Regions from separate parts of the Sphingopyxis macrogoltabida genome, predicted to be linked through region 2. Evidence: riboswitches for the same ligand, from Rfam matches in the RefSeq annotation. Region 2 holds a riboswitch; the other holds the start of a gene.

Region 1 (15,570 bases), 1.5 Mb from region 2:
GTTCCTGAGCCCGGCATGTTCGGACTGTTCGCGCTCGGCGTCGGCGGGTTGCTCTACATGCGCCGCCGCCGTGCGAAGACGGACGCGGCAGGCGACGAGTAATCATCGCTCGGACCGGTGAAAAGCGGAGCTTTCCACCGGCCCAGCGCGGCACGATGCTTTCAGCCGACGGCATCGGCCTGGCGCACCGACGAGTTGGCGCGCATCGCCTGCGCTGCCGCGACCATCGCGATCAGCGCCGGGCGGACCTCTTCCCATTTCCGCGTCTTGAGCCCGCAGTCGGGGTTCACCCAGATTTGCTGCGACGGCACATGTTTGCCAGCGAGCGTGAGCAGGTCGGCCATCTCGCTAACCGCCGGGATGCGCGGCGAGTGGATGTCGTAAACGCCCGGTCCCACCTCGTTCGGATAGACATAGGTGGCGAAGGCGCCGAGTAATTCCATCTGCGATCTTGCGGTCTCGATCGAGATGACGTCGGCATCCATCGCCCCAATGGCGCGGATGATGTCGTTGAATTCCGAATAGCACATGTGGGTGTGGATCTGTGTGTCGTCGCGGACACCCGACGCGGCGATGCGGAAGCTTTCAACCGCCCAGTCGAGATAGTGCTGCCACTCGCCGCGGCGAAGCGGCAGGCCTTCGCGGAGCGCGGCTTCGTCGATCTGGATGATCGCGGCACCGGCGGTTTCGAGATCCTGCACTTCGTCGCGGATCGCCAGCGCGATCTGGCGGCAACTTTGCTCGCGTGGCTGGTCGTCGCGGACGAACGACCAGTTGAGGATGGTCACCGGGCCGGTGAGCATGCCTTTCATCGGCCGCTCGGTCTGTTCCTGCGCATAGCGCCACCAATCGACGGTCATCGGCGCGGGGCGCGAGACGTCACCATAGAGGATCGGCGGGCGGACGCAGCGCGAGCCATAGCTTTGGACCCAGCCGGCACGGGTGAAGGCAAAACCGGCAAGCTGCTCGCCGAAATATTGCACCATGTCGTTACGCTCGAACTCACCATGGACGAGGACGTCGAGGCCGATTTCCTCCTGCCAGCGGATCGCGGCGCGCGTTTCGGTGCGGAGATACCGGGCATAGGCCGCGTCGTCGATCTCGCCCTTGAGATGCGCGGCGCGGGCTTTCCGCACTTCGGGGGTCTGGGGGAAGGAGCCGATCGTCGTCGTCGGATAGGCCGGCAGGGAAAGGCGCGCTTGCTGGACTTCACGGCGGGCGGCGAAAGGCGAGGTGCGCCGCGCCGCGTTTTCGTCGAGCGCGGCGAGGCGCGCCGCGACCGCCGGGTCGTGGATCTTCGGCGATGTCTGCCGGGCGACCGCAGCGATCCGCGATGCCGAAAAGGCGGCGAAGCTGGCGTCTTCGCCCTCATTCAGCGCCTTGGCAAGCGCGGCCAGTTCCTCGATCTTCTGCACCGCGAAGCTCAGCCATTGGGCGATTTCGGGATCGAGCGCGGTTTCGAGTGCGAGGTCGACCGGAACGTGAAGCAGCGAGCAACTGGGCGCCAGAATGAGGTCGCGCCGGCCCGCCAGATCCTTGAGGCGCCAGTAGAGGTCGGGAAGATTGGCGCGCCAGACGTTGCGGCCGTCGATGACGCCGAGCGACAGCAGGACGTGCGGCGGCAGCTTCTGCAGCGCCGGTTCGAGCTGTCCGGGAGCCCGGACGAGGTCGAGATGGAGGCCGTGAACAGGAAGCCCTGCGACAAGGTCGAGGTTATCGCCGAGGCCGCCGAAATAGGTGGTGAGCATCAGTTTCGGCCCGCTGGTGGCGAGGCGGGCATAGGCACGCTCGAACGCCGTGCGCTGCTCGTCGGTCAGGTCGAGGACGAGGCAGGGTTCGTCGATCTGCACCCATTCGGCGCCGGCACCGGCAAGGCGACCAAGGATTTCGGCGTAGGTGTCGAGAAGCTGGGGGAGCAGCGCCAGCGGTTCGACCGCCTTGCCCTTGGCGAGCATCAGATAGCTGACCGGACCGAGAAGGACGGGGCGGGTCGGATAGCCGAGCGCTTTCGCTTCCTCATACTCGTCGAAAATCTTGGTCGAGGCGATGCGGAATGTCTGGCCGGCGGTGAGTTCGGGGACGAGGAAATGATAGTTGGTGTCGAACCATTTGGTCATTTCCATCGCCGTGGTGTCGGCGGCGGCGTGGGTGCAGCCGGCGTGGCCGGCATCGGCCTGCGAACCGCGGGCCATGGCGAAATAGAGGTCGGGATCGACGGTGTCGCCGTCCCAGTCGTAGCGGCGCGGCACAGCGCCGATCAGGGCGCTGGTGTCGAGGACATGGTCGTAGAGCGAGAAGTCGTTCGACGGCAGGATGTCGGCGCCGAGCGCCTTTTGTCGGGCCCAGGCCGAAGCGCGGAGGCCCGCGGCGGCGGCGCGGAGGTCGGCGAGCGAGGATTTGCCGGCCCAATAGCTTTCGAGGGCATGCTTGAGCTCGCGGCGGGGGCCGATGCGGGGAAAGCCGAGGGTAGCGACGCGGACAGTCATTGTTCAAACACCTTGCAAGGGGCAAGGCGCCGGTCAGACGGGCAGGCACGGAACAGCGCACCCCAAAGCAAGGCGGGGCCGGCACAGGCGTGCATGCGGCCTGACCGGGCACCCCGCCGGAGGACGTATCTGACGAGGCAGGTCTCCTGGCTCGCGGATCGCCGCGGCGGTCTGGCCTTCCCGGTCCCTTGCCGGACCAGTGACACGTAGCGACCGCCGCTCACCGCTTACAGTTGCGGGGGCAGCGCCGGTTTTGCACCGGCTTCCCGTCTTAGCTCCTTGCCCGCAAAGCGGACGCGGAGAACCTCGACAGGCTGAAGCATAGCCTGTCGCCCTCCTCTGTCAAGCATCATATAAAGATTTCTTTATATGATGTACCCGCTCCTACAATGCCACCGCCAGCGTCGCCCCGGTCGCCGCGACGATGGCGAGCAGGATCGCCGCTTTCGCGCCATATTCGGCGAGGAATCCCGCCGGCCGGGCGGCAAAGGGCGGTTCGTCGTCGAGCGTCGGCCAGAGGGTGTCGGCGCCCGCGTCGGGGTGCGCGGGCACCGCGGCGGCGGGGGCATGCGGGCGCGGCGGGCGTCCGGCGGGCGAGGCGATGCCGGGGCCGCTGATCCCGCTGGCGAGGACGAGCTTTTCGAACGCCACCGCCATCTTCTCGCGCCCCAGATATTCCTCGATCGCGGCGCGCGCCGGGTCGGGCGCGGCGGGGGCGGGCAGCGCGGCAACGGTGCGCTCGATCTCGCCGTCGAGGGCGTGGAGGCGGTCGATCGCCTCGATGATCCGTTGCCGGTCGCCGCTTTCCATCGCCAGTTCGAGGCGGGTGAGCGACAACATGCCGGCGCGGCAATATTGCAGGCCCCAGAACATCCCGGCCGCGTCCGGATTCGCCGGATCGACCGGCACGGCGGGGCGGGCGCCCGTGGCGGGGGGCGTAAATGCGTTCACGATGCTTACTCCATCAGCCAACCCCTGCCACCGCGCCTAACGCCAAAGCGGCGGCGGGCGATACGGCGATCCGGTCAGGCGTGGGCGCGCTGCGGCGGGCGGCGGGACGACTCACCTTTCCCCGCTTACCGTCATCCCGGCGAAGGCCGGGATCTCGCCCCTGCTAAAGGCCGCGCCCTTGAGATCCCCGCCTTCGCCGGGATGGCGAGTCAGGGGGTCAAATCCTTCCCCATGCGGATCATCGGCACCGCGACGCCATCGGCGCCCGGGGTGTCGACATGCTCGATCGGGGTATAGCCGCAGGCGCGGTACAGCGGCTCGCCCGACAGCGTCGCCATCATCTCGGCACGGCGAAAGCCCGCGGCGCGCGCGGCGTCCTCGCACAGCGTCATGATCATCCGCCCGACCCCGCGGCGGGTGAAATCGGGGTGGGTGTACATCGCGCGGATGCGCGCCGCGTCGACCGCGGGGTCGAGCGGCGCCGGATCGCGCAAATCCTTGCTGTGGTCGCCGCCATAGAGCGTCGCGCGATGCGACCAGCCGCCGCAGCCCGCGATCCTCACCCCGTCCGCACCCGCTTCCTCGATGACGAAGTAAGTGCCGTCGGCGATGAGCTGGGTATCGAGCCCCATCACCGCGCGGCTGGCGGCGATCTGCGCGGGGTCGAGAAAGCCCTGCTGCAACTCGGCGATGGCGCGCGCCATCACGTCGCGCAGCGCGTCGAGGTCGGCGGGGGTGGCAAGGCGGTGCGTCAGCATGGCGCCGGTATAAACCGCGGCGCGGCGGCGTCCAGCGGTCGCAAGCGCCAGAAATGCTGGGGGTTGGGGAAGCGGCGTGGCCGTGCACCACAGGGAGCATTAGCCGCCCGCATGTTTTGCGGCCTTTGCGGCCGGCGCCGGATCGTTGGCGGGTGTCGGCAGGCCGAAAAAGGCGCGGCGGGCGGCTTCGCCGGCGGCGCGCAGCGGGGCGATGGCTTCGGCGAAGGCGGCGTCGAGGGCGATTTCCTCGTCGACGTCGAGGGCGCGTTCATAGCCTTCGTCGCCGAACCGGCCTTCCTCGTCGCCGATGAAATCGTCGGGCGGCGGGAAATTGGTGCGCCATTCGCCGCTGTCCTCGTCGGGCCAGACGGTCATCGCGGCCGCCTCTTCCTCCGGGGTCGGTTCGGCGTCGGGTTCTTCGTCGCAATCGGCGGAAATCCGCGCAACTTCATTCGCGATTCCAGTGCCGCGCCAGAGGGCGGCGAGGGGCCCCGCGCGGTTGTCGCGGCCGGCGAGCCAGAGCGCGAGCGCGGCCGCCATGCCGGTTGCGGGGCTGGTTTCCGCTGCGCTGTCGGGCGCCGCGTCGGCCGATGCTTCGGCGGCGGCGGTACGCGCGGCCTCCGCGGCGTCGAACAGCGATAGGAATCCCGGCCAGTCGCCGGCAATGACCTGCGCCAGCATTTCCTCGCCCGCCCGCGCGCGCGTTTCGACCATCTTGTCGAGCCGCGCGAGCATCGCGAGGCCGAGGCGGCTGTCGATGCGGCGGCGCTTGTAGAGGCTGCGATCCTCCTCGCGCATCACGGTGGTCATCTCGTCATGCCCCCAGATCGCGCGGTCGAGCAGCTCGTCGACGAGCCGCCCGCGCGCGATCAGCAGCGCCGCGGCGCAGCCGAGCCGGAACGCCGCGCCCTCGGGCCGCTGCCTCAGCTGATAGACGGCGGCGGGCGACATGCAGACCTTCGCCGCCGAAATCTTTACCGACCCGTTGGTGGCGAAAGCTTCGAGAAAATCGCGCTGGAGCCGCGGCGTCCAGTGATAGCTGCCGGGGGCGGGGATATGCGCGGGATCGTGCGGGGAGTCGTCCATCGATTCGTCCTTTCGGTTGGGTGAAACCGACAGAATGAACCATATGGGTGAATTGTAGGAAAGGGGATTCTCTGGCGTTAAGCCGATTTGCCGCTAAAGACAGCTTCGTAGACATCGACGACGATGCCGACCATCGCACGGCAAATCTTCTCCCAATTGATGGTGTCCATTTCAATCTTATGCTGAGCGGGTCGATAGTGGACGATGGAATTTCTGAGCTTGTAAATAGCTTTTGATGCCCTGTTATTCAGCAGCTCAAATTCTTCGGGCAGGTCCAGATCGGAAAATTCCTCCAAAATCGCCTTAAGATCGACCGCCGATGAAAATTTCGTGAGGCGCGTTAAGCTATCTTCCTCACGCGGATGCCACCCCAGATTGTCCTCCAATGCTCGTGCAATCTCGTCCCAAGATGTTTTCAAATCTAGCGCGCTCGCTAAACTATGCGAACTCGAATAAGAATAGAGAGCTTCTAGGCATCGGTATAGAGCAAGAAAAAAGCTGCTCTTGTCGCTGTCGAATATTGATCGGCAAAGGACGCGATATGGAATACGATTTTGGTCAAGCCCACACATTGATCGCAAGGTGAAAGCAAGGTCGCTCTCGACCCAAGAGGCGCCTAACTCACACTCATCGACGCAAGCCTGAAAGAATACATTCCACGTTTCTTCATCGCCTTTTTCCTTCTAGTCCGTAGATACGAATTTTGGGAAAGAGAGATGCGACGCTCTCGTGATCGTGACCGAGATACTGTGGGTCAGTGGTCTTATCTGACCACTCAACAACCTCTCGGATTTCCGCCGGCGAAGCGGTGGGGCGCGGTTTTAATTCTGCCAAGGCAACAGTTGAAAATGCAGGGTCAAGGTCCAACTCGGCTTGGCTTAGAAATCCTTGGTTGCGCTCAAAGCCAATCGTGCAAAGGTAGGACTTTGACGATATATTCAGTCTTGCGAGCTTTCTGTGTGGACCGAAATGAACGCAATCACCGATGTCCGCATTTATCATAAAATGACGATCGGGACCTTTAGAAGAAATCCATCTTGGACTGCCTCCATTCTGCAAATTTAGTCCTCTGGCCGCGCAATATGTATCCAGAATCTGAAAAATTGACTGGTTAGCGCCGATCAGGTTTCTTGACACTTCTAGTTGGCTCGCCAGCAGGGCTCCATGTTTCTCAGTTCAAAATTTTCACTAATGAGAACTTGGAAACCTTCAAAATAGACACCACGCTCATAACGGCCAACTTGCCCGACGCGTCGATCAAGCGTTTCTGCGAGAACATCGAGCTTTAGGAAATCTCCCAACTCTTCCGCATTCATGGTTTCAAGTTTTGAGAGCAGCGCCAAAGCATTTTTCTCAAGCTGCGCCATTCGGGATTCACGGTCGGTTGATTCCCGATCCATGCCCGGTCGTCCCAATACGTGCTGAGCAGTTGCTACCGTGAAGCCAATTCTTGCAGGCTGACTGTCGAAAATGTTTCGACCTTTGGAAAATTTTGCATTCGTCCCATTGTCATATCGTGAGAATGATACATCCAACTTCGTTAATACGGAAAGCGTCGTGTAAAAATACTCTTGAAACGATTTATCGGACAAGTTTTCCACGAAATCCAGACGTGAAAACTCATCTGAAAGAGCTTCCTTGGTATCTACGTTCGTCTTGCGTAAGGAAAAAGCCAAGTACAACTCGACCAACGCATCGCTACTAAATTCTCCAGGATTTACGCGTCGACCGGGCTTGTCCGGCGTGAACATGCGGTTAATCTCAGGAACCTTGTCCTGAACTTCATTCAATAGCGGTGCAAACACGACCGAGAGCTGGCGTGCTAGCGTCCAAGGAACTTGGCCGGTATTGAGGACGAGCATGCGATACACCATCGTTCGCACATTCTTGGTCAGCCAGAACTCCACTCGCATTTGATTGTTTCTGACAGCAGAGTCTATCTCGACCGCTTCAAGGAGGGCGGAAGTCCGCTGCATCCCGTCAATGATGGATAGGTCTTTACGAACTTCATCGGGGAGAATGTCCGTCGGAGTCTTCGCCTTTGTGATAGGATATTCAGCAAATTTCGCTTCATCTACGACGGCACCAATAACGACAGGTGGCAAGATGGCGCCGCGCCTAAGATCGCCAACCATTCTGTCTCTTATTCGCTTGGCAGTCGTCGTTTTGAGAGTGTCACGCTGTCCGCTCAACGCGCCGCGAGCTGAGTGCGCCGTCTTGATTAAATCTATGTAGTCGCCGACAGACATAGTAGTTTGAACCGAATAACATTCGGTCCGCTTGTCGTGCAGCCAGTTCATCTCGCTCATACAGACTCCGTTTTGTTGATGAACGTATGGCGGCAGTTAGTCTCGCGATCCAGATAAAAGACTTGAGAGAACGCCAATTTAGCGGACTCTAGCGGCGCCAATGATCAAGCCCCATTAGCCGCCGACAAAATCGCCCGCACGCTCGCCGTCGCGACGTCCGTATCCAGCCCGCAGCCAAACAGGCTTTTCCCGTCCGCCGTGCGGCATTCGACATAGGCCGCGGCTTGCACATTGCTGCCCTGGCCGATCGCGTGCTCGCTATAGTCGACGATGTCCATCACCGGGCCGCCGCTTTCGCTGAGCGCGGCGATGACGCTCGACATCAGGCCGTTGCCGCGGCCGCTGACGCTGCGCGGGGTGCCGTCGATGGTGAGCTTGCCGGCGAAGATGCGGTCGGCGCCCGAGTGCGTCTCCGACCAGTCGACGAGCTGGAAGCGCTTGCCCGACGTGGTCAGATACTGGCCCTCGAAGGCGTGCCAGATGTCCTCGGCGCCGAGTTCGCGGCTCGTCTGGTCGGCGAGTGCCTGCACGACATGGCTGAAGCTCGCCTGCATTTTCTTGGGCAGTTTCAGGCCCTTGTCCTGTTCGAGCACCCAGGCGACGCCGCCCTTGCCCGACTGGCTGTTGACGCGGATCACCGCTTCATAGCTGCGGCCGAGGTCGGCGGGGTCGATGGGCAGATAGGGGACTTCCCAGCGTTCGTCATTCTGGCGCTCGCGCGCGGCGAAGCCTTTCTTGATCGCGTCCTGGTGGCTGCCCGAAAAGGCGGTGTAGACAAGCTCGCCGCCATAGGGGTGGCGCGGGTGGACGGGGAGCTGGTTGCAATATTCGACCGTCTGGATGACCTCGTCGATGTTCGAGAAGTCGAGCTGTGGGTCGACGCCCTGCGTGTACATGTTGAGCGCGATGGTGACGAGGCAGGTGTTGCCGGTGCGCTCGCCATTGCCGAACAGGCAGCCCTCGACGCGGTCGGCGCCCGCGAGCAGGCCGAGTTCGGCCGCCGCGACGCCGGTGCCGCGGTCGTTGTGCGTATGCAGGGAGATGATCGCGCGGTCGCGATTGGGCAAGTTCTTGCAGAAATATTCGATCTGGTCGGCGTAGATGTTCGCCGTCGATGCCTCGACCGTCGCGGGGAGGTTGAGGATGATCGGCTTGTCCGCGGTGGGCTGGAGAATGTCCATCACCGCCTCGCAGCAGGCGATGCTGAAATCGAGCTCGGCGGTCGAGAAGGTTTCGGGGCTATATTCGAAGCGCCAGTCGGTGCCGGGCAGGCGCGCGGCATTGTCGCGGAGCTGCTTCGCGCCCTCGATCGCGATCTGCTTGATGTCGGCCATGTCCATGCCGAAGACGATCTTGCGCCACGCGGGGCTGACCGCGTTATAGACGTGGACGATCGCGGTCTTTGCGCCCTCGAGGCTGTCGAAGCTGGTGCGGATGAGGTCGGCGCGGCTTTGCGTGAGTACCTGCGGCGTCACATCGTCGGGGATGCGGCCGTTCTTGACCAGCCCCGAGATGAAGTCGAACTCGGTCGCGCCGGCGCTGGGGAAGCCGACTTCGATCTCCTTGAACCCGCAGCGGACGAGCAGGTCGAAGAAGCGCGCCTTTTTCTCGGCATCCATCGGGTCGATCAGCGACTGGTTGCCGTCGCGCATGTCGGTGGAGAGCCAGATCGGCGCGCTGGTGGTGACGCGGCCGGGCCATTCGCGGTTCGCCAAGGGAACCTGCGGGAAGGCGCTATACTTGACCGAGGGGTCGCGGAGCATGGGCATGAATGTGGTCTTCTTCTGCTGTCGGTTGCGGTGCTTGTCGATCGGACCCTTGAGCGGGTGGCCGCGACTAGCGCGCAGCCAGTGTCACGCCCAAGGGCGTGTAAGTCGCAGAAGAAGAAGGGCGTCGGAGCGCATGGGCAGGCTATTGGTTCAAAATGTCGCGCTTGGCAAGCGGAGAGTGCGAAAATTGCGTCGGCGTGACGCTCAGCCCGTCACCCACTCGACCGCCGGATCGCCCATATCGATGACGTCGCCGAGCTCCCAGACGTTGGGATAGCCATAGCCGACGAGGTTGATGAAGGTCTGGATATTGAGCGCGAGGGCGCGCGACTTCATCGGCACCGGGGCGCGGTCGTTCGCGAAATTATTGTTGCAATAGATGAGGATCGGTCGGTCGGGATTGGCGCCGATCACCGCGGCGAGGCTGTCGGCGGTGAAATCGGTGAGCGGCAGGTTGACTGCGCCCGCGATATGCCCGGCGGCGAAGGCGTCCTTCGAGCGCGCGTCGAGGAGGAGGACATCGGGCTTTGCGGCCTCGGCCTTGAAGCGGTCGAAGGGGAGCAGGCGTTCGGCGCGTTGCGGCGCGACGCTGGCCGTGAGCTGCTGGAAGGCGGGGTAATCTATCTGCGGATTGGCTTGCGCCAGCGCGGGGGTGGGGGCGAGCGCGAGAGCGAGAAGCAGGGTGCGGCGCATGATGGTTCCTCCCGATAAAGACGGGGAGGTTAGGCGGGGTGCGATGGCTGGGGGATGAATATAGTCCACCGTCATTGCGAGCGGAGCGAAGCAATCCAGAGCGGTCTATGCCACTCTGGATTGCCGCGTCGCCTTTGGCTCCTCGCAATGACGAGCGAAGGGCCCTTACTGCTTCTCGAACGCCGCGTGGATTTCGAGTTCGACTTCGTCGCTGACCATCGGGATGCCGTAGGCGATGCCGAAGTCGCTGCGTTTGATCGTCGTTTCGGCCTGGAAACCGACGGTTTCCTTCTTGTTCATGCCGGTGCCGGCGCCGTGGAAATCGACGTCGAGCGTCACGGGCCTGGTCACGCCGTTGAGGGTGAGGTTGCCGGTGACCTTTGCGTCGTCGCCGTCGTCGTCGAGGACGACGCTGGTCGAGACGAATTTGGCGTCGGCGGGCGCGGCGCCGAAGAAATCGGGCTTGCCGCCGTCCTTGCCGGCGCGCAGCAGATGGGCCGTGAGGCCGGCGTTGGCGGTGGTGACCTTGGCGACCGGGATCGTCACATCGACCTTCGTCGCGGCGGGATTGGCGGGATCGAGGACGAGCGTGCCGGTCACGTCGCCGAAGATGCCGGTATATTTGCTGAAGCCCAGATGATCGACTTCCCAGACGACCATCGTGTGCGCGGAATCGGCCGCGTACGTGCCCGCCGCGACGCGTGTCTTGTCGGGCTGGCCCGGAACCTGCGGCGCATTCTGCGCGATGACGGGAACCGCGACGGCGGCAGCGAGAGCGACGAGGGGGAGAACAAAGCGCATGACGAACTCCTGATTGGGGGAGGCGTCAGGCTAGGCTGGCGGACGGCGCGGCGTCAATCCTTGCCCTGCTGCTGCGCATAGAGGCGCCGTTCCTCGAACCACTGGCGGATCGCCGCGGCGGTGCAGCCGGTGAAGCCATAGCTGCCCACCGCCGAGCAACTGTTCGGGCGCGTCGTGCGCGCGATGCTGTCATAGCCCTCGACCGCCGAGGCCCAACTGCCGCCCATCGGTGCGTCGTCTTCCTTCAGTTCCTCGCGCAGCGGCTTGGGGACGCGGTAGCGTTCGGTCTCGGGTTCCTGCGCGCAGACGACGATCTCGTCGCCCGACGATTCGGGGCACTGGTCGGCGCCATAGGTGATGAGGAAGGAGAATTTGTCGGGCGGCTCGGCCGATTGCGCGAGGCTGGGGTCGGCGTGCGCCGGGGCGGCGAACGCGAGGGTCGCGAGCAGGGGGAAGAGGAGGCGGGAAGGCATTTTCATCGTCGTCGTCATTCCCTCACTCCGTGCCCTGAGGATCACGCTAGCCCGGCCAGATGAACCTAAGCCGAACCTTCGCATGCGAACAGGGGTGCGGTGCGGTTTTGTAGAGATGGGGATTTATTGCGCGAAACCAAGGGGGTGGTGAAGGGCGCCCCCTCGCGGTGCTGAGGAATGCGCTGGACGAGGTGGGAGGTAACACCGTTGTAAGCGTGCCATGCGATGACCGCACCAGAATATAAGCGCAGGGGCAAGCTCCATCGTCGCATGAAAAGATAAGGCGGGCCCCGGGTCAAGCCCGGGGTGACGATGGGATCGTCATCGGCCGAAACTCGCTCCTCACAATGCGTCGAGCGAGGCCCCGATCGTATCCCGCACCTGCGTCAAAAAGCTGTGGGGCGACTTGGGGAGCCTCACCCTTGAAAAGAAGGGCTGCCGGTCCCATATCCTTTTCATCGCGGGCTTCTTTTTGCATGCCTGTGGCTGAGAGACATTCGCGCTCCCGCAAACGGGAGCAGACATGGATCTCAACCAACTTCTCTATCATCACCAGATGGCTTTGATGGCGGTAAGCCAGGCCCGGCGCGACGGTCATCTGCTGCCGAGTTTCGACCTGCCGCGCTATTATGCCAAGCGGATCAACGAATATCGCGAGCGGCGCGGGTTGGAGGACGGCTTTGCTGCGGTAGCCGAGCAGGCAGAGGGCGGTCCAAAGGCCGACCCGCCGGTTTCCGAGCCTGCGGCCAATTATCCGGTTTTCCTGGGCGACACGCTGATTGCCGAATTGCTCGTCAACGAGGCGCTTGCGATGACCGGGGAGCAACGGACGTCCTTCGGCCTCGACGACATCGTCGGCCGCCTTGCCAATGTTCAGGAGGATATCTGGATTATCGGACGCGACATTTACCGCGCGCTTGGCCTCGATGAGGAAAAGCTCGCCGCGCTCGCCGCCAAATTGCCTGCCGCGCCAGAACTGCATCGCGACGACGCCGTGCATCTCGAGCCATTCCGGTCGCAATTGGAAGCGGGCATCGTCCACACATATGCGGAACAGTTCCGCGTCGGACCATTTCGATATGCGACCATCGACGAGGCGCGCGCGGCGCTCCGGCGCCAGCATTCCGGTGGCGGAACGGAAGGAAATCAAGCCAATGACATCTGATCAGGACAAGCCCGGCCCCGCGCCGGCGCGCGCGCGAACCAGCCCGTTTCGGCGAAATCGCTGGATTATACCGCTTGCGCCGGAAGGGGCGCGGCGGCAGGGCGCGATCAGCGCGCTGGCATTCCGGTTGCTCGGCGGGCGCGATCCCGCGCTCGACTTCCTCAACACAGAAGACGCCGCTCTGGGTGGGCGTCCGATCGCTGTCGCGACCGAGAGCGAGGCGGGCTATGCGAACATCGAACGGGAAATCCATGCGCGATCCGTTTTCCCCGGCGCGACCCATGGAGGATGATCGCGGAGGTGCAGGCCATATCGTGCGATGCTGGTTCGAGTGGGAGATCGACGGCCTTGCGCGAAGGGTCATCCTTGTCGTCGAAACCGATCTCCCGATGCAGCCTGACGAAAATGGTTACGAAACGATCGCGCTCGACGCACTTCGCGCGGCGGCGATCGCCCGATCGCGCGCTTCCCCCAGCGCCATCGACCGGATCCGAATCGTGCCGGTTCGCTATTAGCCGTCCAGGACAAGACCATCGGACTTCTGCATATGGCCGATCATGAGATTATCGCCGTTCGCGAAGCCGCCAGTAACGGCCGGACGCACCACATTGCGGCCGTCAAGGTTGGCGAGAGCCTGTTCCTCGCGGATCAGATCGTCGACTGGATCACCGCCGGGACACACCGTTTCTGGGTGTGGTTTCAGAATGAAAAGGTCGATGTTGTCGCGAGAGAGCAAGGTTCGTCGCGACGCTATTATCTGACGATAGCGGGCGGTAGTTTTCCGCCCGTGGCCCTGCTGTCGCTCCCCCGGTTTTAACCTTCCGGCTTGCCAGCCGCCGAACGAGCAGCCTTTAATCGATTATAACGCGTCGAGCGAAGCCCCGATCGTGTCCCACACCTGCGCCAGCTCATCGGGCGCGATGCAATAGGGGGGCATCACATAGACGCTGTTGCCGAGCGGACGGAGGAGGACGCCGTGGTCGCGGGCGAAGGCGATCAGGCGCGGCGCGAAGGTCGAGAGATAGCCGTTGTCGGGGACCACGATGTCGACCGCGGCGATGCTGCCGAGGCGGCGGGGGCTGCGCGCGCGCGGATCGGCGGCGAGCAGCGCAAGGTGGGCGGCCTGCGCGTCGGCGAGCGCGTCGATGCGCGCCTGCACCGGTTCGTCGCGCCAGATTTCGAGATTGGCGTTGGCGGCGGCGCAAGCGATCGGGTTCGCGGTGTAGCTCGACGAATGATAGAAGGTCCGGGCGCGGTCGGTCGAATAATGGGCGTCGAAAATCGGATCGGTGCAGAGAGTGACGGCAAGCGGGATCGCGCCGCCGGTCAGCCCCTTCGACAGGCAGACGATGTCGGGGATGACCCCGGCCTGATCGCAGGCGAAGCGGGTGCCGGTGCGCCCCCAGCCGGTCATCACCTCGTCGGCGATGAACAGGACGTCGTGGCGGGCGCAGATGGCGCGCATTTCGGCCACCACCCATGCGGGGTAGATCAGCATGCCGCCGGCGCCGAGGATGAGCGGTTCGACGATGAAGGCGGCCGGTTTCTTTGAACAAGCCGCTTCGAGCGCGTCGAGCGTCGCCTGTTCCTGCCCCTCGTGCGGAAACGGGATGGTGTCGACGTCGAAGAGCAGCGGCTGCCAGGCGCGGTTGTAGACGCCGCGTTCGCCGACCGACATCGTGCCGATCGTATCGCCGTGATAGCTGTGTTCGAGGACGAGGATGCGGTGGCGCGGCTCGCCGATGTTATACCAGTAGCCGAGCGCCATTTTCAGCGCGACCTCGACGCTGGTCGAGCCCGAGTCCGAGAAGAAGACGCGGGTGAGCGGGGCGGGGGTGATGCGGATCAGTTCGGCGGCGAGCTCTTCGGCGGGTTCGTGCGTCCAGCCGGCGAAGATGAGCTGGTCGAGCTTTTCGGTCTGGGCGCGGATCGCGGCCATGATGCGCGGGTGGGCGTGGCCGTGGGTGGTGACCCACCAGCTCGATATCGCGTCGATCCAGCGATTGCCGGCGGCGTCGTAGAGGCACGCGCCCGCGGCGCGGTCGATGAGCGGGATCGGGTCGCCGAGACCGTGCTGGGTGAAGGGGTGCCAGACGGGGGATTGGTTCATCGTCATGTCTTTGGGTCCGTGCTCCCCGGCGAAAGCCGGGGTCCAGTGCAACAATTCCATGGGCCCCGGCTTACGCCGGGGAGCATGCAGGATCAGGCGAAATCTGTCGGGTCAAAGTTGGCGGTAAAAGCGGCGGCGAGACTTTCGGGCGTGAGCGGATCGACCACCGGCAAACGCCCGAGCCGCCGCACGCCGCCGATGTCGGCAATAATCGCTTCGCTGTCCTCGACCGCATCCCCGAGGAAAGCGACGCCGTGGATGGGTACACCGCGCGCTTTCAGCGCCTCGATTGTCATCAGGCTGTGGTTGATCGTGCCGAGGCTGGTGCGCGCGCAGACGATTACGGGGATTTGCCAGCGCGCGAACAGGTCGGCGTAAAGGATCGAGCGGGTGACCGGGACGAGCGCGCCGCCGGCGCCTTCGACGAGGAGGTCGCCGCCGGGCGGGGTCAGCCGGCCCACGTCGATAGTGACGCCGTCGATTTCGGCGGCAAGGTGCGGCGAGGCGGGGGTGACGAGGCGATACGCCTCGGGATGGACGGGCACGCGCGCGAGGCGGGCGACCGTCTCGCTGTCGGTCTCTTCCTCGAGGCCCGACTGGATCGGTTTCCAATAGGGCAGTCCCAGCGCCCCGGCGAGCGCGGCGGAAAAGACCGTCTTGCCGATCCCGGTGTCGGTGCCGGTAACGACGAAGCGGCGGGTCATGCCGTCGCCATGGCGGCGGCGAGAGTATCGAGCATTGCGTCGATCTCTGCCTCGCCGACATTGAGGGTGATTGCGATGCGGAGCCGCGCGGTGCCCTGCGGCACGGTGGGCGGGCGGATGCCGCGGACGTCGAAGCCCGCCTGCTGGAGCGCGCCGGCGATGCGCATCGTGCGCGCATTGTCGCCGATGACGACGGGCAGGACCTGGCTGCCGCTGGGCGGCAGGCCGAGTGCGGCGAGGCGGCTTTCGGCGTGGCGGACGAGCG
Region 2 (15,570 bases):
GCGGCGCGCGCTGCTGGCAGCCCGTCAGGACCGCCAGCATTGCGAGAGCCGCCGCCGATCGCATCAGAAGCTGACGCGCACGCCGCCATAGGCCGCGCGGCCCTGCGTGCGGTAGCTGAAGACTTCCTCATAATCCTCGTCCGCGAGATTTTCGACGCGGGCGAAGACCGAGATGGCGTCGGTCAGCTTGTAGTTGGCGTTGAGGTTCACCAGCACATATTCCTTCAGCGACACGGTGGTCGGCGCGAAGAAGATCGGGTCGAGGAAGGCGACATCGGTCTGGCGACCGTTATAGCGCAGCGTCAGCGTCGTCGAAAAGCGCTCGTCCTTGCTGAAGATCGTCGCGTTGAAGCTGGCGACATGCTTCGGCCGGCGGACCTCGACCGCACCGTTCTCGCGCGCCTTCAGCCAGGTGTAGGCTAGGTCGAGTTCGATCTGCGGGATCGGGCGCGCCGACGCGAACACTTCGACGCCGCGCTGCTTCGACGTCGTCGTGCGGTTCGCAGGGGTCGCGGTGAAATCGGGGGCGGGGTAGGTCGTGTAGATCTCGCCCTTCAGCTTGTTGTCGAAATAGGTGACGCCGATCGTCGCCTGATTGTCGTCGATCGTCTGTTCGATGCCGGCTTCCCAGCCCTTCGACTTTTCGGGCCGGAGGTCGGGATTGCCGATGAACACGCCGTCCGAATAACCGTAAAGCTCGTAATAGCCCGGGTTCTTTACCCCGGTGCCATAGGCGCCGCGGATCCGCGTGCCGGTGGGCAGCTTGTAGCTCGACTGGATGCGGAAGGTCGTTGCGTCGTCGAACCGGTCGTTCTCGTCGTGACGCACCGAGGCGCCGAGCGCGAAGGCGTCGCCCGCGAGCAGCTCATACTGTCCGACGAAGCCCACATTGTCGGTGTCGCGCTTGCCCTGGAAGACGAAGGGCGAGGGGGTGGTATTGCGGAATTCCTCGCGTTCGACGTCGACCGCCGCGGTCAGCCGGTGGACGACGGTATCGGTACCGAAGCGCAGGCTCGATTCGAACGAGCCCTTGTAACGGCGCCCTTCGCTGCCGCCGTCGCGGCCGAACGCCGAATAGCTTTTGCGCACCGTGTCGGTGACCTGGCCGGTCAGCGCGTTGGTCCAGCGGCCGTCGAGCGCGGTAAACTCGGCGCGCAGCAGGCCGTGGAAGGACTGGCTGGTGAAATAGGTGCCGGGGCTGTCGACGATGAAGCCATAGCGCGGGCTGGTGCCATCGAACTCGCTGTTGTTGCTGTCGGCATCGGTATAGCCGTAGCGCGCGACGCCGGTCAGTTTGAGGCTCTCCGACGGCGACCAGATCAGCTTGCCGCTGACGCCGACATTGTCCGACCCGATGTCGCGGGTGCCGAAGCGTGCGGTCGGCGAACCGCCGGTGTGGAGATAGGTGCCCGAAACGGCATAATCGAGATCGCCACTGACCCCCGCGACGCGCACATCGCCCGAGAAGGTCTCGAACGAGCCGCCTTCGGCGCGGGCGCTGATCCCGGGCGCTTCTGCGCCGGTCAGCGTGATATAGTGAACGACGCCGCCGATCGCATCCGACCCGTAAAGCGAAGATTGCTGGCCGCGCAGTACCTCGATCCGCGCGGCGGGCGAGGCGATCAGGGTGCCGAAATCATATTCGCCGTTGAACGGATCGGACACCTCGATGCCGTCGATCAGCGTCAGGACATGATTGCCCTCAGTGCCGCGGATGCGAAGCTGCGTCTGCCCGCCGATCGCGCCAAGCCGGCTGACGGCGACGCCCGGCACGTCGCGCAGGACGTCCGACAGCACCCGCGTCTGACGGTTTTCGATTGTCTTGGCGTCGAGCACGGTGACCGACGAGCCGAGCTGATCGACGCGGACGCCTTCGCCCGAACGCGACGCGGTGACGACGATCGTGTCGCCGGCTTCGTCGGTGGTCGCGAGGTCGGGGTTCGCCTGGGCGAATGCGGGCGATGCCGCGGCGATGGCGAGCGCCGACAGGCTCGCACGATAAACAGCAATATGCATTATAGTCCCTCCAACGTAACGGCCTTGCCGTCACGCGAGGAACCTCGCCTGCCGCCGGTACACCCCGCCCGCGACAGATAACGGCGACGCTCGGGCAGGTCTCCTGGCTTGCCGGATCATCGGAGGACGCGGCCTTCCCGGAACCGATGTTCCAGTGGCATGTTCGCATCCACCTCACCGACGACAGTTGCGGGGGCAGCGCCGGCTTTACCGGACTTCCCTTTTCATCCCCGTTGCCGGGGAACCTGAGGTCACGGGGCGGGCCGCTAGCAAAAGCGTGGCTTGGCTGCAATCGAGAATCTATAGATGGACAGAGGTGAAGCCGAAGTTGATTTGGTTGCAGATTGCGATCGCGAAAACGGCAGTATGTACGGCGGCTAACCCTGTCTTGCCGAAAGAAACAGCCGCGATTCGGGTGCAAAGAAACATTGCTGTCTTGTGGGATACGAATATATTGACGCCGCAAGCTGTGGATGGAGATTCTAATGAATGTTATCTCAAAGGCCGTAATCGCCCTTGCCGCAACGTCGCTGGCGGCGGCGCCGATTGCTGCTTCGGCGGCACCTGCGACTATGGTCGAAGGTGTTCGCGCCACCTCGACCACGGAAGACCAGAGTGAGTTCAACGGCGACTCGACGTGGCTATATGTATTGCTGGCACTCGCTGCGGTTATCGGCGTTGTGCTTTTGCTCGACGACAATGACGACCCGGTGAGCGCCTGATCCTGTCCATAGCAAATGAGTGATTAGCTTGTGGTAGCAGGCTAACCTCATTTTGTCCGGTTGAAATAGCGCCACGGCGCTAGGTCTCAAGGGGACTTTCGCCTCTTCTGATCGCCCATGCAGATCAGATTCCCCGTGGTCACGCGGCGGCCCGCTAGCAGATTATGTGGCAATGGAGCAATCACTCCATCGAACCGCAGCTATCTTCTCTATTCGTGTCTTCGGTTCGCTTGCAAACCGGGGTTTGCTCACCACTTGATCTGACCGATGGCGGAGCACGAAACGCTGGAGGAGACCGCGCCTAGTCCTGGCTTGCCGCGCGATCGGGATGGGCGCGGCGCCAGCGAAGGCCCATCATCAATATCCACTGCCAGAATATCGTGTTGATGATGTCGAACACCGAATCTGGCATCCGCCACGCCCCGTGCGCAATTCTGTCGGCAATTTCCTTCATCACTGCTGCCGTCAGAACGAAAAGAAAGGGTCCCCAGGTTGCGAGTGACCGGCGGGTGATGATCCTGGCAAGGATCAGTATCGCCATGCCGCCGTGAACATGGGCGAGGCTGTCTGACGCTCCGGTCATGCTCGCTATTTCGCCGCTGAGTGGGCGGTAAAAGTCGATAATATATTTCATTAGATCTGCATGGTCAGGCGCGGGATTCCGGTCAACGGCTGCTGTTAGAAAAGTAAGGAAATCTATGGCGAGGTAATGCGACGCAAATATTTGCTTGGGCTATCGCTGGCGCGCGGTGGTGTACCAACTCGCTAGGCCGGGGCCTGGCCATCTCCCTCCCATATCCGCTCGCTGAAGCGCGCGAGCCGCGGAATTCGGAGGCGCCGACTGGCTGTCAGCGCCTCCATCCTGTCGGCGCACTGCAGAAGCAGCGACAGGACGGGTCATTCTGGGGAGCTTCCTATCGCTTTTCAAGCTCGGTGCGATTAATCGTTTGGATGGTCCAATTGTTAGCGAGATCGAGGACGCTGGCGGCTTCATGATCGGCGGCATCATCCTACTCGCACCATTTCGAATGGCGGTCCTCGTTCGAGCGCTTTGCTGCTTGAGGGCAAGCGTTTGCTGCCGGAGCAGGCGGATGATCCGTTGCCTCTTTGCGATCGACCAAATTCACCGGTTGCGCATTGCTTTCGCCTGAAGTCGCGTAGTACATTCGCCGGAACGATTTTCTGGATGTCCGGACGACGGCTTGCGTTTCCCAAGGCCTTCGAACTCGACGCGATTGCGGCCCGCCGCCTTGGCTTGATAGAGCATTTTGTCTGCGCGCTCGAATTGCGACCGGAATCCGGGTTCGCTCGAAGTCGCACTCGCCAACGCGCTGACGCCCATACTGGCCGTTACCGGCCCTGAAAGGCCTGACACAGCCTTGGCTACCATAGCGGGAATCGCCTGTCTTCGGCGCTCCGCCAGATCGAAGCCATTGTCACTGCGTAGCAGGAGGACAAATTCCTCGCCTCCGAGGCGGTAGGCGAGCACATCGGCGGTGGGTTGAAGTGCCGTGGCGACCGCCTTGAGTACCGCATCGCCAACGGCATGCCCGTGAGTATCGTTGATCTGCTTGAAATGATCCAGATCAAGGACCGCCAAGGTGTCGAAGCCCTCGCCGCGATGTTCGGCGTAGCGCTCCTCAAGCGCCCGGCGATTCAACAATCCAGTCAACGAATCGCGTTCGGAGAGGCGTTCGAGCAATTCGGCTTCCGTGCGCGCGCGGTCGCGTTGTTTCTTGAGGGTCATGAACCGATCGGCAACGCCCATCGCAGTCGACATGACTTCGAACACGCAGCCACAATAGAAGAGCAACATCGCGTCCTCGCTTTCCAGCGAGGGCAGGAGACCTGTTACGAGCCTTGTCAGGCCGACCGCGACCATCGGCGCCCAACCGACCATCTGATATTTCGCTGCGCGGCTGCCGCGCCGGAGGGCGTCGATCATCGACCAGATGAAAATTGCGAGAATGGGGGCGAACCCGGCGGTATATATGGTCGACTGGACCGGCCGTGCGACAAACGGGAAGGCGGCGTGAAACAGACTCAGGAAAATGGCAGCCCCGGCGCAATAGGGCAGGGAGTGTCGCAGCTTTGCGTGGAGGCAACCCGGCTCGACAAAGCTGTATGTGAACATCGCACCTGCCGCAACCGAGAGGCCGAAGGTCATCGTGGCCATCCAGCTGAGCGTCATGACCGGAAGGCCGAGGAGGATGGGGGAAAGACCCGATGATATCAGGATGGTGAGTACCAGCGAAACGGCAAGCGCCGAATGCCAGAGGACGAACGGCTCGCGCAATATGCGATAAAAGGCCGCATTGAAGATGAGCGGCATAAGCAACATCCCGACCAGGCCGGCCAACAAGATCAGGAAGCGCGTCTGGCCGGGGCTTTGGCTATCATCTTTCGAGGTCAGATAGGCTTGCTCGAGTGTCATGCGATGGGTTGGTCGATCGAAGGCCACGATGATTTGTCGCGTTTGCTGCGATAATTTCGGCAAGCCCGCTTTAAAGAATCCGCCGTAGCGTGAGTTGAGAAGCGCGTCTGCATGGATCGTTGTCCGGTGGACCGCGCCGCCGGTCTCCACCGACAAGATGTGGACCGCTTCCAGAGCTGCCCTTCTCGAGAAAAGGTAGCGTGGAGGAGCGTCATGTTGAGTGATATCGAAGCGGAGCAACACCCGCTCGGCCTCGATAGAATATTCATGTTTTCCGCAATGCCATTGCCGGGTTGCCTTGTACGCAGCCACCGGGTCTTCCGACAGCGATGTGGCTGCCCAGCAGGAACTTCCGATGTTCGTCGTCGGCGCGGCGGCCATTGCGGGAAAGCAAGCGGTCAACAGAGTGATCAAGCCCGCTAACGCAATCGCAATCTTGTCGACGAGCCATGACATTCACGATTAATGACATTGAAAGTTTAGAATGCAGTTAACCATGGCCGACACAGGCGCCGCCATTTGCGTTATTCAGATGGACTGGCCGATGCGTTTTCGCGACCGCGAGGCCGGCGATTTCAATTTGTGCGTTGGGGGAAGAATCCAAACCCGGCTTACGTGCCAACGCCGCCGCCAAAGCGTCGGCCCGCTTCCCGCCCCCATTCTACCAGTCATTGCCGATTCGGCTACCATGACCGGAAACGACCGATTGCGGTCATTCAGCTAATCGAGAGTTGTTCCCGCTCCCGCTCTATCCATTTTCCCGCTTCTTTCCGGTAGGTTACAGCATAGGTCCCGCCAGCAAGGCCTCCCCAATCCTCGCTGACATAAATCAGCGCTGTAGAAGCGTCGTCCGAAACTGCTGGCAGCGACATTGTCAGAACGGCCACCGGCCAAGGTTCTTTCCGGGTGAGGCGGTCTATTTCTGAATTGCTAGAAATTACGTTGCTATTCGAAAGCCAGATTTTAAGGGAAGGGCATCGGTCGACGACCACAGCGTCCTGCTCTTTTGCCGCTTTTCGCATTAAGAGCACGCCAAGGTCTCCGCTAGCATCCGGCATCTTCGCTAAAATCGCATCAAGCTCTCCGACTGTCGGTGTGCCAAAGACAGGGCTTGGCCGAATCGCTATCGGCCGGGATTCATCGCGCTTGAAGCTGGCGGCATGCGCGACTGCGACAGCGCATGCATCGTCGAGCAGTACATGCTCATCTGCTAAGGGCGTGCATCCCTGTAAAGCAACAATCGGCAATAACACTCTGAACACGATGTTATACATTGCCCAACTTCGCACGACTTCAGCGCTTTAGCAATGACAGCTTCCCACCCCATTCCGGCCATTCCCGTCCCCGCTGAACCCTGTCCAAGCGGCCAAATGGTCCCAGCTTCTGACGACGGGCGCCAGCCGCGGCAACAACTCGGTATATCGGAGAAATTGCGCAGCGTCCCGAGATCTTCATTAGGACGCAGCAACCGCCTCGACATGGTTCAAATCACGGCCATGCCGACAGGCTCAGGCAAGCACCCTTCTTAGAAAACTGTTGAGGCATTGCGGATCGCGACGGGTGCATCTACTTCCGTAAAACACGCCTGAACCGAGAGGGATCGGGGGCCCATCGCGCCCTCTTCGGGTACATTAAAAACCCCGCCGGGCGCAGGCCCGGCGGGGTCACGAGCGGATTGTCGAGAAGACGGTCACAGCGATCCGCTCAATGCTTTGGAGAAGCGTTCGCGTAACGCTCAGTCTTGGGATCGGTTGCAGAGAAAATCCCCGCCGGACAGCGCTCGCCCGGCGGGGATCAGGTTTGCCCGCGCCCAATCGAAGACAGGAGGATGGACGCGGTCGGATAACGCTAGAGTAACGTTAGAGTTGCGGCGGTCCGTGATAATCAGCGCAGGGCCGCCCGGCTGATGCCGGTGAGGTGCTGATCTGGGGCACGCAACTCTATCTGTGCTGCGGCGTTAGCACTTCGATCGAACGGAGGGAGAATGATCATGAAGAAGTTGTTCGTAACGCTTGGTGCAACGTCCGCATTGTTGCTTGGAGCTTGTCAGAGCCCGGCCGCTGACAAGGTCGAGGACCAAGCCGAAGCCAAGGCTGAAGCGATAGACGACCAGGCCGATGCGATGCCCGAAGGACCCGCAAAGGAGGCGATGGAGAAGAAGGCCGACATCGTTGAGGAGCAGGGTGAGGAAAAGGCGAACGCCATGGATGATAATGGCGAAATCGCTCCATCCGAAACCGGGGTTGGCGACACGCAAAAGAAGTAGGATTGCCTTCCCCTAAAAGGCATCCTGAAGGGCGCCGCCTTTGCGGCGCCCTTCATATTTTCGACGCAAAGATTTTGGGAGCTGCGACAAGGCATCTCGCGCAGAATAGGGACCGGCAATGATAGAGCCGGACGCTCCGATCAGGCGCGAGCTTGCCGCGAAAGACGAACAGCTTGATTGCGGCAGGCGACGGGTGAAAGTTGGCGGGAAAAGTTCGCCGGAGTGGCAGCAGACCATCTCCCGATCAGTGTCGATCGGCACGGGCCGGCACGTATTGATGTTTAAATCGCAACGTGCCGGAGGCCCGAAGTCGGGGCTAGTCGACCCTTTGAACCGAAATCGGGCTGACTTGAAACCATCGGTTGCGAGGACTCCTCTGTTTGCCAATAACGTTTTCTGCAGCTGCTGCGTCATTGCTCGCTTAGCCTCCGATCGAAAGAGACTATGAAAACCGTCGCACACTCCCGTCCGCTATTGTGGCTGATACTGGCTGTGCCAGGTCTGTGGATGCTTGGGCGCTGGGCGGTGACGCCGGAGCTTTACGGTTACGGGCACATCATCGGCGACACCGGCGAGTGGGCGGTGTGGCTCCTTATGCTGACGCTGGCAGTCACGCCGATCCGTCTCATGTTCCGGCGTCAAAACTGGGCGCAGTGGCTGATGCGGCGGCGGCGCGATTTGGGTGTGGCCAGCTTTGCGTATGCCGCCAGCCACACCATAATCTATCTGATCCGAAAGGGTTCGCTCGATATATTGCTGACCGAGCTTTCCACACCTTATATCCTTATCGGGTGGTTCGCGCTGGCGTTGTTCGTCCCGCTTGCGGCCACATCCAACGACTTCGCGACCCGAGCCCTCAAGCGGTCATGGAAACGCCTTCACAGGCTCGTCTATCCCGCGGCGATACTGGTCTTCCTTCATTGGGTCCTGCTGGCATTCGATCCCACCACCGCCTTTATTCACATAGCGATCCTGACCGTGATCGAACTGGTCAGGGTCGGCCTGCAGTGGCGTCAAAGAGTGACGTAATTGCGGAATCGCGCCCCCTCGATTTTGTCTACATATTTGCCAATTTCGCGGTCGAACACGCCCATGTCCGCATAGGGACGGTATTCGAGGAATTCGTGGACCATCTTGTCGGTCATGCCGGGGATGAGCTTGATGTCCGCTTCGCTGCCGGTGTTGAGATTGACCGGAACGAACACGCCGACGAGAACCTTCGCCGCTTCGTCCGCTTTCAGTTTTTCGAGGAGTTTCTTGTTCAGCGCCGAGGCATTGGCATAGGGCTTTCCGGCCACGATTGCGGCGGCAAGTTCGGGCGTAACCCCTTCCACGCCAGCAAGCTGTTCCGCGGTTGCGGTATTCGCATCCAGTACGGTCGCGGTCGCTGCGGGCGCCGCTGTTCCGGCATCCGCCGTTGGCGTCTGTTCGGCGGTTTTCGAAGCGTCATCGGCACCGCCCGAGCAGGCGGACAGGGTCAAGGCGGTTCCGGCGAGACCCGCAGCGATTACGAATTTCCGCATAAAACGTCCTTTTATGTTGGGGGGAAATTGAATTTAGCAGATTTGGTCTGAAGTTGTGAGCCGCTCATTCGTGCGCGGCCTTTTCGAGTTGGCAATATATTCCGTGCCAATCCGATTACCGATACGCATCTTCAAGGCGTGACAGCCGCTTCGCTATAGCATCCTCGACGCTTTCACGGATAGGCGCCTAGCTGCTTAGCGGTTCGTACCATCTGACCCATGCCTTGTCTCCGCGCGCTGATATACCCCGCAGGGTATAATTTCCAAATACACCCTGCGGGGTATGGATTTGAGAGATGCTCTAGAGGCTCGATTTCAAATTCGAGTCGCGCGTGAGTTCTGGGCGAACGTCATAGGACATTGATGAACGCGACGAGCGAGGTGCGAGCAGATTCATCCATTCGGCCTGATGTCTGCGCGGAGATAAATGCAGATGCAGCCTTGGTCGGACTCTAATGTAGATTGAGTCTGATCGAGAGACCGGATGAAAAAACCCGAATGATCAGACAGGGTTGGTAAAGATATTTGGAAGCAATAATTAAGGTAATTCCAAAGATAAAAATAATCTGAATATATTTCAATTATAATTAGATTATAAAATTAATATATAAAATTTCAGTAATATGCTCTCATTGCGACTCAATCCCGGGTCGCGATATGGTAGAGAGAGTAAACATGAACAAGAGTGAAAACAGCATCGTCGATCTTGGCGATGCCCGTGTCGAAACCCGCGGCACCGGCGAACTCGGCCCGCTGGACATCCAGACGTTCCAGCGGACGTACAACGCCGGCATCCAGACCGACGATTGACGCGATGGGCGTGCGGCACCGCCAGCGGTGCCGCACGCACGCGCTCGTAGAGCTATCCCGCATGACCGGCTACCGCCTCCGCGCTGACCTCAGCTACTGCCTGATCGGCGCGCGCGCGATCTTCCTCGATCTAGCGGCAAGCCTGTCAAACGGCGTTCAAAAGGGACCCCCGATCGGCGTCGAAGAGGGACCCCCTTTTCGGATAATATGATGCTGGTTTGTTGAAGATGGCCTTGCGCTGCGTGCGGCGGAGGGCGGGCGTAGCCCGACCGGAGGCGCGCGCAGCGCAAGATAGATTTTTGAAGGCGCCGAAGGTGGCTGTCAGCTGCGGTTTTTGAAGCGCCAGCTGTCGTTGCCCGTCTCGACGATATCGCAGTGGTGGGTGACGCGGTCGAGCAGCGCCGTGGTCATCTTGGGATCGCCGAACACGGTCGGCCATTCGCCGAAGGCGAGGTTCGTGGTGATGATGACGCTGGTCCGCTCATAAAGCTTGCTGATGAGGTGGAACAGCAACTGCCCTCCCGAGCGGGCGAACGGCAGATAACCGAGCTCGTCGAGCACGATCAGGTCGAGCCGCGACAGCTGCGCCGCCAGGGTCCCGCCTTTGCCGATCCGGGTCTCCTCTTCGAGGCGTGTCACCAGATCGACGGTGTTGAAGTAGCGGGCGCGAGCGCCCCTTCGCACGACATTGGCGGTGATCGCGATGGCGAGGTGGGTCTTGCCTGTCCCCGTGCCGCCGACCAGCACGATATTGCGGCGAGGCGGGAGGAAGGAGCCATCGTGAAGGGAGCGGATCATCTCCTCATTGATCGGTGTGCCCTCGAAGCTGAACCGCTCCAGGTCCTTCACCACGGGCAGCCTCGCAGCCGTCATCCGATAGCGGATGGAGGCTGCATCCCGGTGGGTCGCCTCAGCACGGAGCAGGTCGGTCAGTATCTCCATGGTGGTGCGCTTGCGCTGGAGGCCGGTGGTGACCGCCTCGTCGAACGCCGCCGCCATGCCCTTGAGTCCGAGGCCGCGCATCGTGTCGATCATATCATGCCGCTGCATCATAGCCTCGCAGCAGATCATAGCGGGCACAGTCGGCGAGCGGAGGATGCTGCAGCATCCGGTCTTCCGAAGTGACGATGCTGTGGGGTGTCGCCGGCTCGCGGCGCCGGGAGAGGATGTTGAGGATCAGCTCGTCGCTGGCCGTTCCGTTCGCCAACGCTTCGCGCACGGCAGCCTCTACCGGCTCCAGGCCATCGGTGAGCACCGCCGAGAGGACCCGCACGAACCTGCGATCGGCCTCGTCCCCGGTGCCGAGCCTTCGCCGTAATCGGTGCAGGGCGGGCGGCAGATCCCAGTCCTGGAACGGTGCGCCGTTACGCAGCGCGCCGGGCTTGTGCGCGAGGACCGGCAGATAATGCCAGGGATCGTATATCGTGCGGTTCCGACCGAAGTGGCGCTCATGCTCCCCGACGATCGCATCGCCGCAGCGTATGACGATGCGATCGGCATAGGAGCGCACCTGAACGGTCCGGCGTGCGGCCGTCGACATGACCGAGTAGCGGTTGCGATCGAAGCTGATGAGGCAGGTGCCGGTGACGGCATGCTCGCTCTCATGGAAGCCGTCGAACGGTGCCAGGATCGGCTGCAGGGCCGGTCGCTCCATATCCAGCGCCTCGGCGACGGTAATATCCCCGCGTTCGGGATGGGCATGATGCTCGGCCCAGCGCCGGCACTCGGCCTCCAGCCACCCGTTGAGCTCGGCCAGGCTGGCGAACCGGAGTCGCGGCTGGAAGAAGCGGCCTCGGATCGTCTGGACCTGCTGCTCGACCTGGCCCTTCTCCCATCCCGCCGCCGGCGAGCAGGCGGTCGGCTCGACCATGTAATGATCGGTCATGATCAGGAAGCGGCGGTTGAACACACGCTCCTTGCCGGTGAACACGGCCGTCACCGCCGTCTTCATATTATCGTAGATACCGCGTCGCGGCACACCGCCGAAGAACGCGAACGCCCGGGCATGGGCATCGAACAGCATCTCCTGGCCCTCGCGCGGATAGGCCCGGACATAGGGTGCGCGCGAGTCGCAGAGACGCATATGCGCCACCTTCACCCGCATCGGCTTGCCGGCGATCTCCACATCCTCGTGGCTCCAGTCGAACTGGTAGGCCTCACCCGGCTGGAAGGTCATCGGGATGAACGCCGGTGCGCCTTCGCCAGCATCCTTCCGCCGCGCAGCACGCCAGCGCGCCGCATAGCGGCGCACCGCATCATAGGATCCATCGAACCCCTCGCGCACCAGCAGGTCATGGATACGCGTCATCCGTAGCCGATCGCGGCGGCCGCGACCTTCGTTCTCCTCAAGCAGCGCATCGAGACGATCCTGATAAGGACCGATCCGCGGCAGCGGCTGGACTTTGCGCTGATAGTTGAACGCCGCCTCCGGCGACCGGATCGCTTTGCGGACGACCTTCCGCGACAAACGAAGGTCACGAGCGATCGCCTTGATCGCCTTACCCGCTGCATGCTCACGCCGAATCCGAACCACTGTCTCCACGATCAACATCCCGTTCTCGCCAACTGATCAAAACCAGTCGGCCGACTAAATCCCCGGGATGAAGGGGTCCTTTTTGCACGCCGATCACCCCACGAAGGGGGTGCCTATTGCACGCTGATCCTCACGGCAAGCCGCTACTTTCTCCTTGAAGGGGCGGGAGCGGCGTGCCTTACGGCCTTTGCCGAAGGCACAGCGAGCGCGCATGATCTGGCCTGGCTCCTTGAGCAGGGGCTGATCGAACCTGGCGCCTCGCAGGCGGGGCGCGCCAGCGCGCCATCGCCGGTCGCCAGTCTGCATGACCGACGTCTGGGGACGCCGCGGCCGTGGCTGCTCCTCGAAGCGATCGCGGGGCAATCCCGCGCCCGCCGACGTCTCGCCCATCATTCGCTCGGCGCGCTTCTCGAAGCCTCAGTCGTTCCCGGCTCGGCCGCCGATCCCGACCGGTGCCGCCCCATCGCAGCAGCGATCGAGCGCGTATCGCGCTACCGCGACGCAACCGACCAATGCCTCGCGCGTGGCCTTGCTATGCGCGCCATGCTGGCGCGCCGGGGTCTCGCCGCCGATCTCGTGGTCGGGGTAATGCTTCCCTTCACGGCCCATTGCTGGCTCCAGTCGGGCACGACCGTGCTCAGCGACCCGCTCGACCGGGTCGTCAATTTTACGCCCTTGCTGACGGTGCGATGAGGTTAGCCTTCCGCCTCGATATCGCGCCGTCCGGCCTCGCGGCGCACACCGACCATCATGCCGAACCCGGTTCATCGGCATATGAGGTGCGCGCCGCGAGGCTATGGAGCGATGCCCCCCGGATCGACCTTGGCGAGAGGGGCTTTATTGTCGGGGCGCTGTTTCGGCGGGACGTCCCCACGACGCGCGTTACCGAGCTCCCTCCCGCCGAGCGGCAGAGCATATTGGATACGAACGGCGACGCACTGCTTGCCGATTATTGGGGCGGATATGTGGCGCTGTTCATCGGTGAGGATGGCGGACTCTCGGTCTTGCGCGACCCTTCCGGGATGATGCCTTGCTATATGCGGCGCGGCGCTGCGGGCATCGCGCTCGCGAGCGACATGACGGCGCTTGCCAAGCCGGGTGCCGTCGCGGTTGACTATGCCGCGCTCGCACGGATGTTCGCTGGCATCGACGTGATCGGACGCCAGACGGGTATCGCCGGGATCGAGGAACTCTTCCCCGGCGAGCGTCTGATCGTTACGTCGTCGGGAAGTCGTATCGAACAGGCCTGGTCCCCATGGGATCATGTAGGGCCCCCTGCCGGATCGAATTTCGATACAGTGGCCGCCGCACTGCGCGTCACGCTTAAGGACAGCATCGGCGCTTGGTCGACCTGCTTCGACAAGATTCTGGTCGGCGTATCGGGCGGGCTCGACAGTTCGATCGTCGCCGCCGCGCTCGGCCCGCGCACGCCGGGCCTTAGATGCCTGTCGATGGTCGAGCCCGGAACCGACGGCGACGAACGGCGCTATGCCGAGGCGCTTGTCGGCAAACTCGGTGTACGGCTCGATGCGCCAGTCTATGAAATCGCCGCCGTCGATGTTACGCAGCCGGTGCTCCCGCATCTGCCGTTGCCCTTCGCGCTGCATTTCTTTCACGCGATCGAGGCGGAGCACGCGAGGCTGGACGGCCCGGTCGATGCCTATTTCTCGGGCAATGGCGGCGACAATATCTTCTGTGGTCTGCGTAGTGCAGTTCCGCTCGCTGATCGCTTCCTCACCCGCAGTCTCCGGCCCGGCCTTCTGCAAACCGCGCGCGACCTTGCGGACCTCACCGGATCGGGAATGGTCGCCGTGGCGGCGAAAGGCTGGGAGCGTGTCCGCCGAAGGAGGGCGGGGCATCGTGCCCGTCGCGACCTGAGTGGCCTTGGCCCCGTCGGACGCGCGGCAGCGATGGACGAGAGCGATCGCCATCCCTGGCTCACGGCGCCGCCGGGAACGCTGCCGGGCAAGGCGGCGCATGTCGCGATGCTTGCCCGCGCGCAGAAAAGCATCGAACTCTATCCGCGCAGCGCGGCGCCGCCACAGATCTCGCCTTTATTGTCGCAGCCGATTGTCGAACTCTGCCTGTCGATCCCGACCTGGTATTGGGTGCGCGGCGGCCGCGATCGTGCGGTCGCGCGCAAGGCCTTCGAAGGCTTGCTCCCCGACCTCATTCTCGAACGCCGCACGAAGGGCAGTCCGAGCGGCTTCATCCGGCGCGTGTTCGTCGCGCAGGGCGAGACGGCCATCGCGATGCTGCGCGGCGGGCGGCTCGTCGAGGCGGGGCTGATCGATCCCGAATCGCTGGCGCGCGCGGGCGAGGGAGCATGGCGGGATGACGGCCGCGATCACCGGATACTGACCTTCGCGGCGGCCGAGGCTTGGGTCCGCTGGTGGGAGGAGGCGGGCTATCCGTCCGGACCGTCGCAGCGCGGCGATGCCGCGCGCATCTTGTCCCAGAATGCGTAGCGCTCGGCGACGGGTGATCCGGGGTCAAGTTTGCCGAGCAGCCAATAGTCGAACCAGGCGATATTCTCCTGCATCGCGCCGATCCGGTTCGAGGGGATGTGGAAGATATGCGTCTCGTCGGAGGCGCTATCCTCGCCGGGATAGAGGCTGAGCTGCGTCGGCACGCCGGCCTTGCGGAGTGCGGTATAGAGGTCGATCGACGGCACGTAGGGCGCGGCGACCTGCTGCAGGATGGCGCCGCACACCTCGCTCGCACGTAGCGATGGCGAGAGGCGGCGATAATACACGAGAGCTGCGGGATCGGTCGGCGGTCCCCCGAACACCGCGTCATAGGATCCCGCGATGTCGGCATAGAAGGCCGGCTCCAGATAGCCGCCGTCACCGCTCGAAGCCGCCCGGAAGACATGCGAGTTCGTCATCGTCACATTGACCATCTGCGAGCCGCGGCTGTAACCCGCGATCCCAACGCGCGCGGCATCGATGACGCCTGCGTCGACCAGTTCCTTCACCGCATCCTCATAGCTCGCGACGCCATTGAGCCAGATCAGTTGCTGAAGCGTCTCGGGCGGCAGATCGCGGGTTTCGTTGATCCACGCATCATAGGCCGCGCTGATTTCCGCATTTTGCCGCGAGCTGGGATCATTGACGAGCAGCACGACATATCCCCGTTCCGCGAAGAGCTGGACCGGATATTCCCATTGGTTCTCGCGATTGGCGAAGCGATCGTCGGCATCGGTGCCGTGGGTCACAACAATTGCCGGATAGCGCTGGCCTTTCTCATATCCGCGCGGCCAGACG

The links. Region 2 has a riboswitch for cobalamin ahead of AN936_RS18335 (TonB-dependent receptor plug domain-containing protein). Riboswitches for the same ligand answer to the same signal wherever they lie in the genome.
Region 1: it holds a riboswitch for cobalamin, as region 2 does, so the genes downstream of both, metE (5-methyltetrahydropteroyltriglutamate--homocysteine S-methyltransferase) here and AN936_RS18335 (TonB-dependent receptor plug domain-containing protein) in region 2, are expected to answer to the same signal.

The regions. Positions count from the first base shown of each region.
Region 1 covers NZ_CP012700.1:2,411,888-2,427,457, reverse strand. Annotated here, with positions in the region: gene AN936_RS11445 (choice-of-anchor A family protein) at 1-102, shown strand, start outside; gene metE (5-methyltetrahydropteroyltriglutamate--homocysteine S-methyltransferase) at 162-2,486, opposite strand; cobalamin riboswitch at 2,605-2,810, opposite strand; gene AN936_RS11435 (hypothetical protein) at 2,871-3,437, opposite strand; gene AN936_RS11430 (GNAT family N-acetyltransferase) at 3,647-4,195, opposite strand; gene AN936_RS11425 (hypothetical protein) at 4,295-5,281, opposite strand; gene AN936_RS11420 (hypothetical protein) at 5,359-5,667, opposite strand; gene AN936_RS25315 (hypothetical protein) at 6,421-7,590, opposite strand; gene leuA (2-isopropylmalate synthase) at 7,695-9,359, opposite strand; gene AN936_RS11405 (rhodanese-like domain-containing protein) at 9,564-10,052, opposite strand; gene AN936_RS11400 (YceI family protein) at 10,218-10,853, opposite strand; gene AN936_RS11395 (hypothetical protein) at 10,907-11,332, opposite strand; gene AN936_RS11390 (hypothetical protein) at 11,850-12,491, shown strand; gene AN936_RS11385 (DUF2384 domain-containing protein) at 12,481-12,783, shown strand; gene AN936_RS11380 (hypothetical protein) at 12,773-13,006, shown strand; gene AN936_RS11375 (hypothetical protein) at 13,039-13,308, shown strand; gene AN936_RS11370 (adenosylmethionine--8-amino-7-oxononanoate transaminase) at 13,351-14,601, opposite strand; gene bioD (dethiobiotin synthase) at 14,694-15,305, opposite strand; gene AN936_RS11360 (8-amino-7-oxononanoate synthase) at 15,302-15,570, opposite strand, start outside.
Region 2 covers NZ_CP012700.1:3,927,163-3,942,732, reverse strand. Annotated here, with positions in the region: gene AN936_RS18340 (ABC transporter substrate-binding protein) at 1-40, opposite strand, end outside; gene AN936_RS18335 (TonB-dependent receptor plug domain-containing protein) at 64-2,016, opposite strand; cobalamin riboswitch at 2,092-2,280, opposite strand; gene AN936_RS18330 (hypothetical protein) at 2,502-2,738, shown strand; gene AN936_RS18325 (hypothetical protein) at 3,040-3,372, opposite strand; gene AN936_RS18320 (diguanylate cyclase) at 3,862-5,628, opposite strand; gene AN936_RS24810 (hypothetical protein) at 5,889-6,446, opposite strand; gene AN936_RS18315 (hypothetical protein) at 7,163-7,438, shown strand; gene AN936_RS18310 (sulfite oxidase heme-binding subunit YedZ) at 7,883-8,467, shown strand; gene AN936_RS18305 (helix-hairpin-helix domain-containing protein) at 8,452-8,919, opposite strand; gene AN936_RS25805 (hypothetical protein) at 9,637-9,771, shown strand; gene istB (IS21-like element helper ATPase IstB) at 10,093-10,821, opposite strand; gene istA (IS21 family transposase) at 10,808-12,322, opposite strand; gene AN936_RS25855 (lasso peptide biosynthesis B2 protein) at 12,428-12,997, shown strand; gene AN936_RS18280 (asparagine synthase C-terminal domain-containing protein) at 12,994-14,772, shown strand; gene AN936_RS18275 (prolyl oligopeptidase family serine peptidase) at 14,712-15,570, opposite strand, start outside.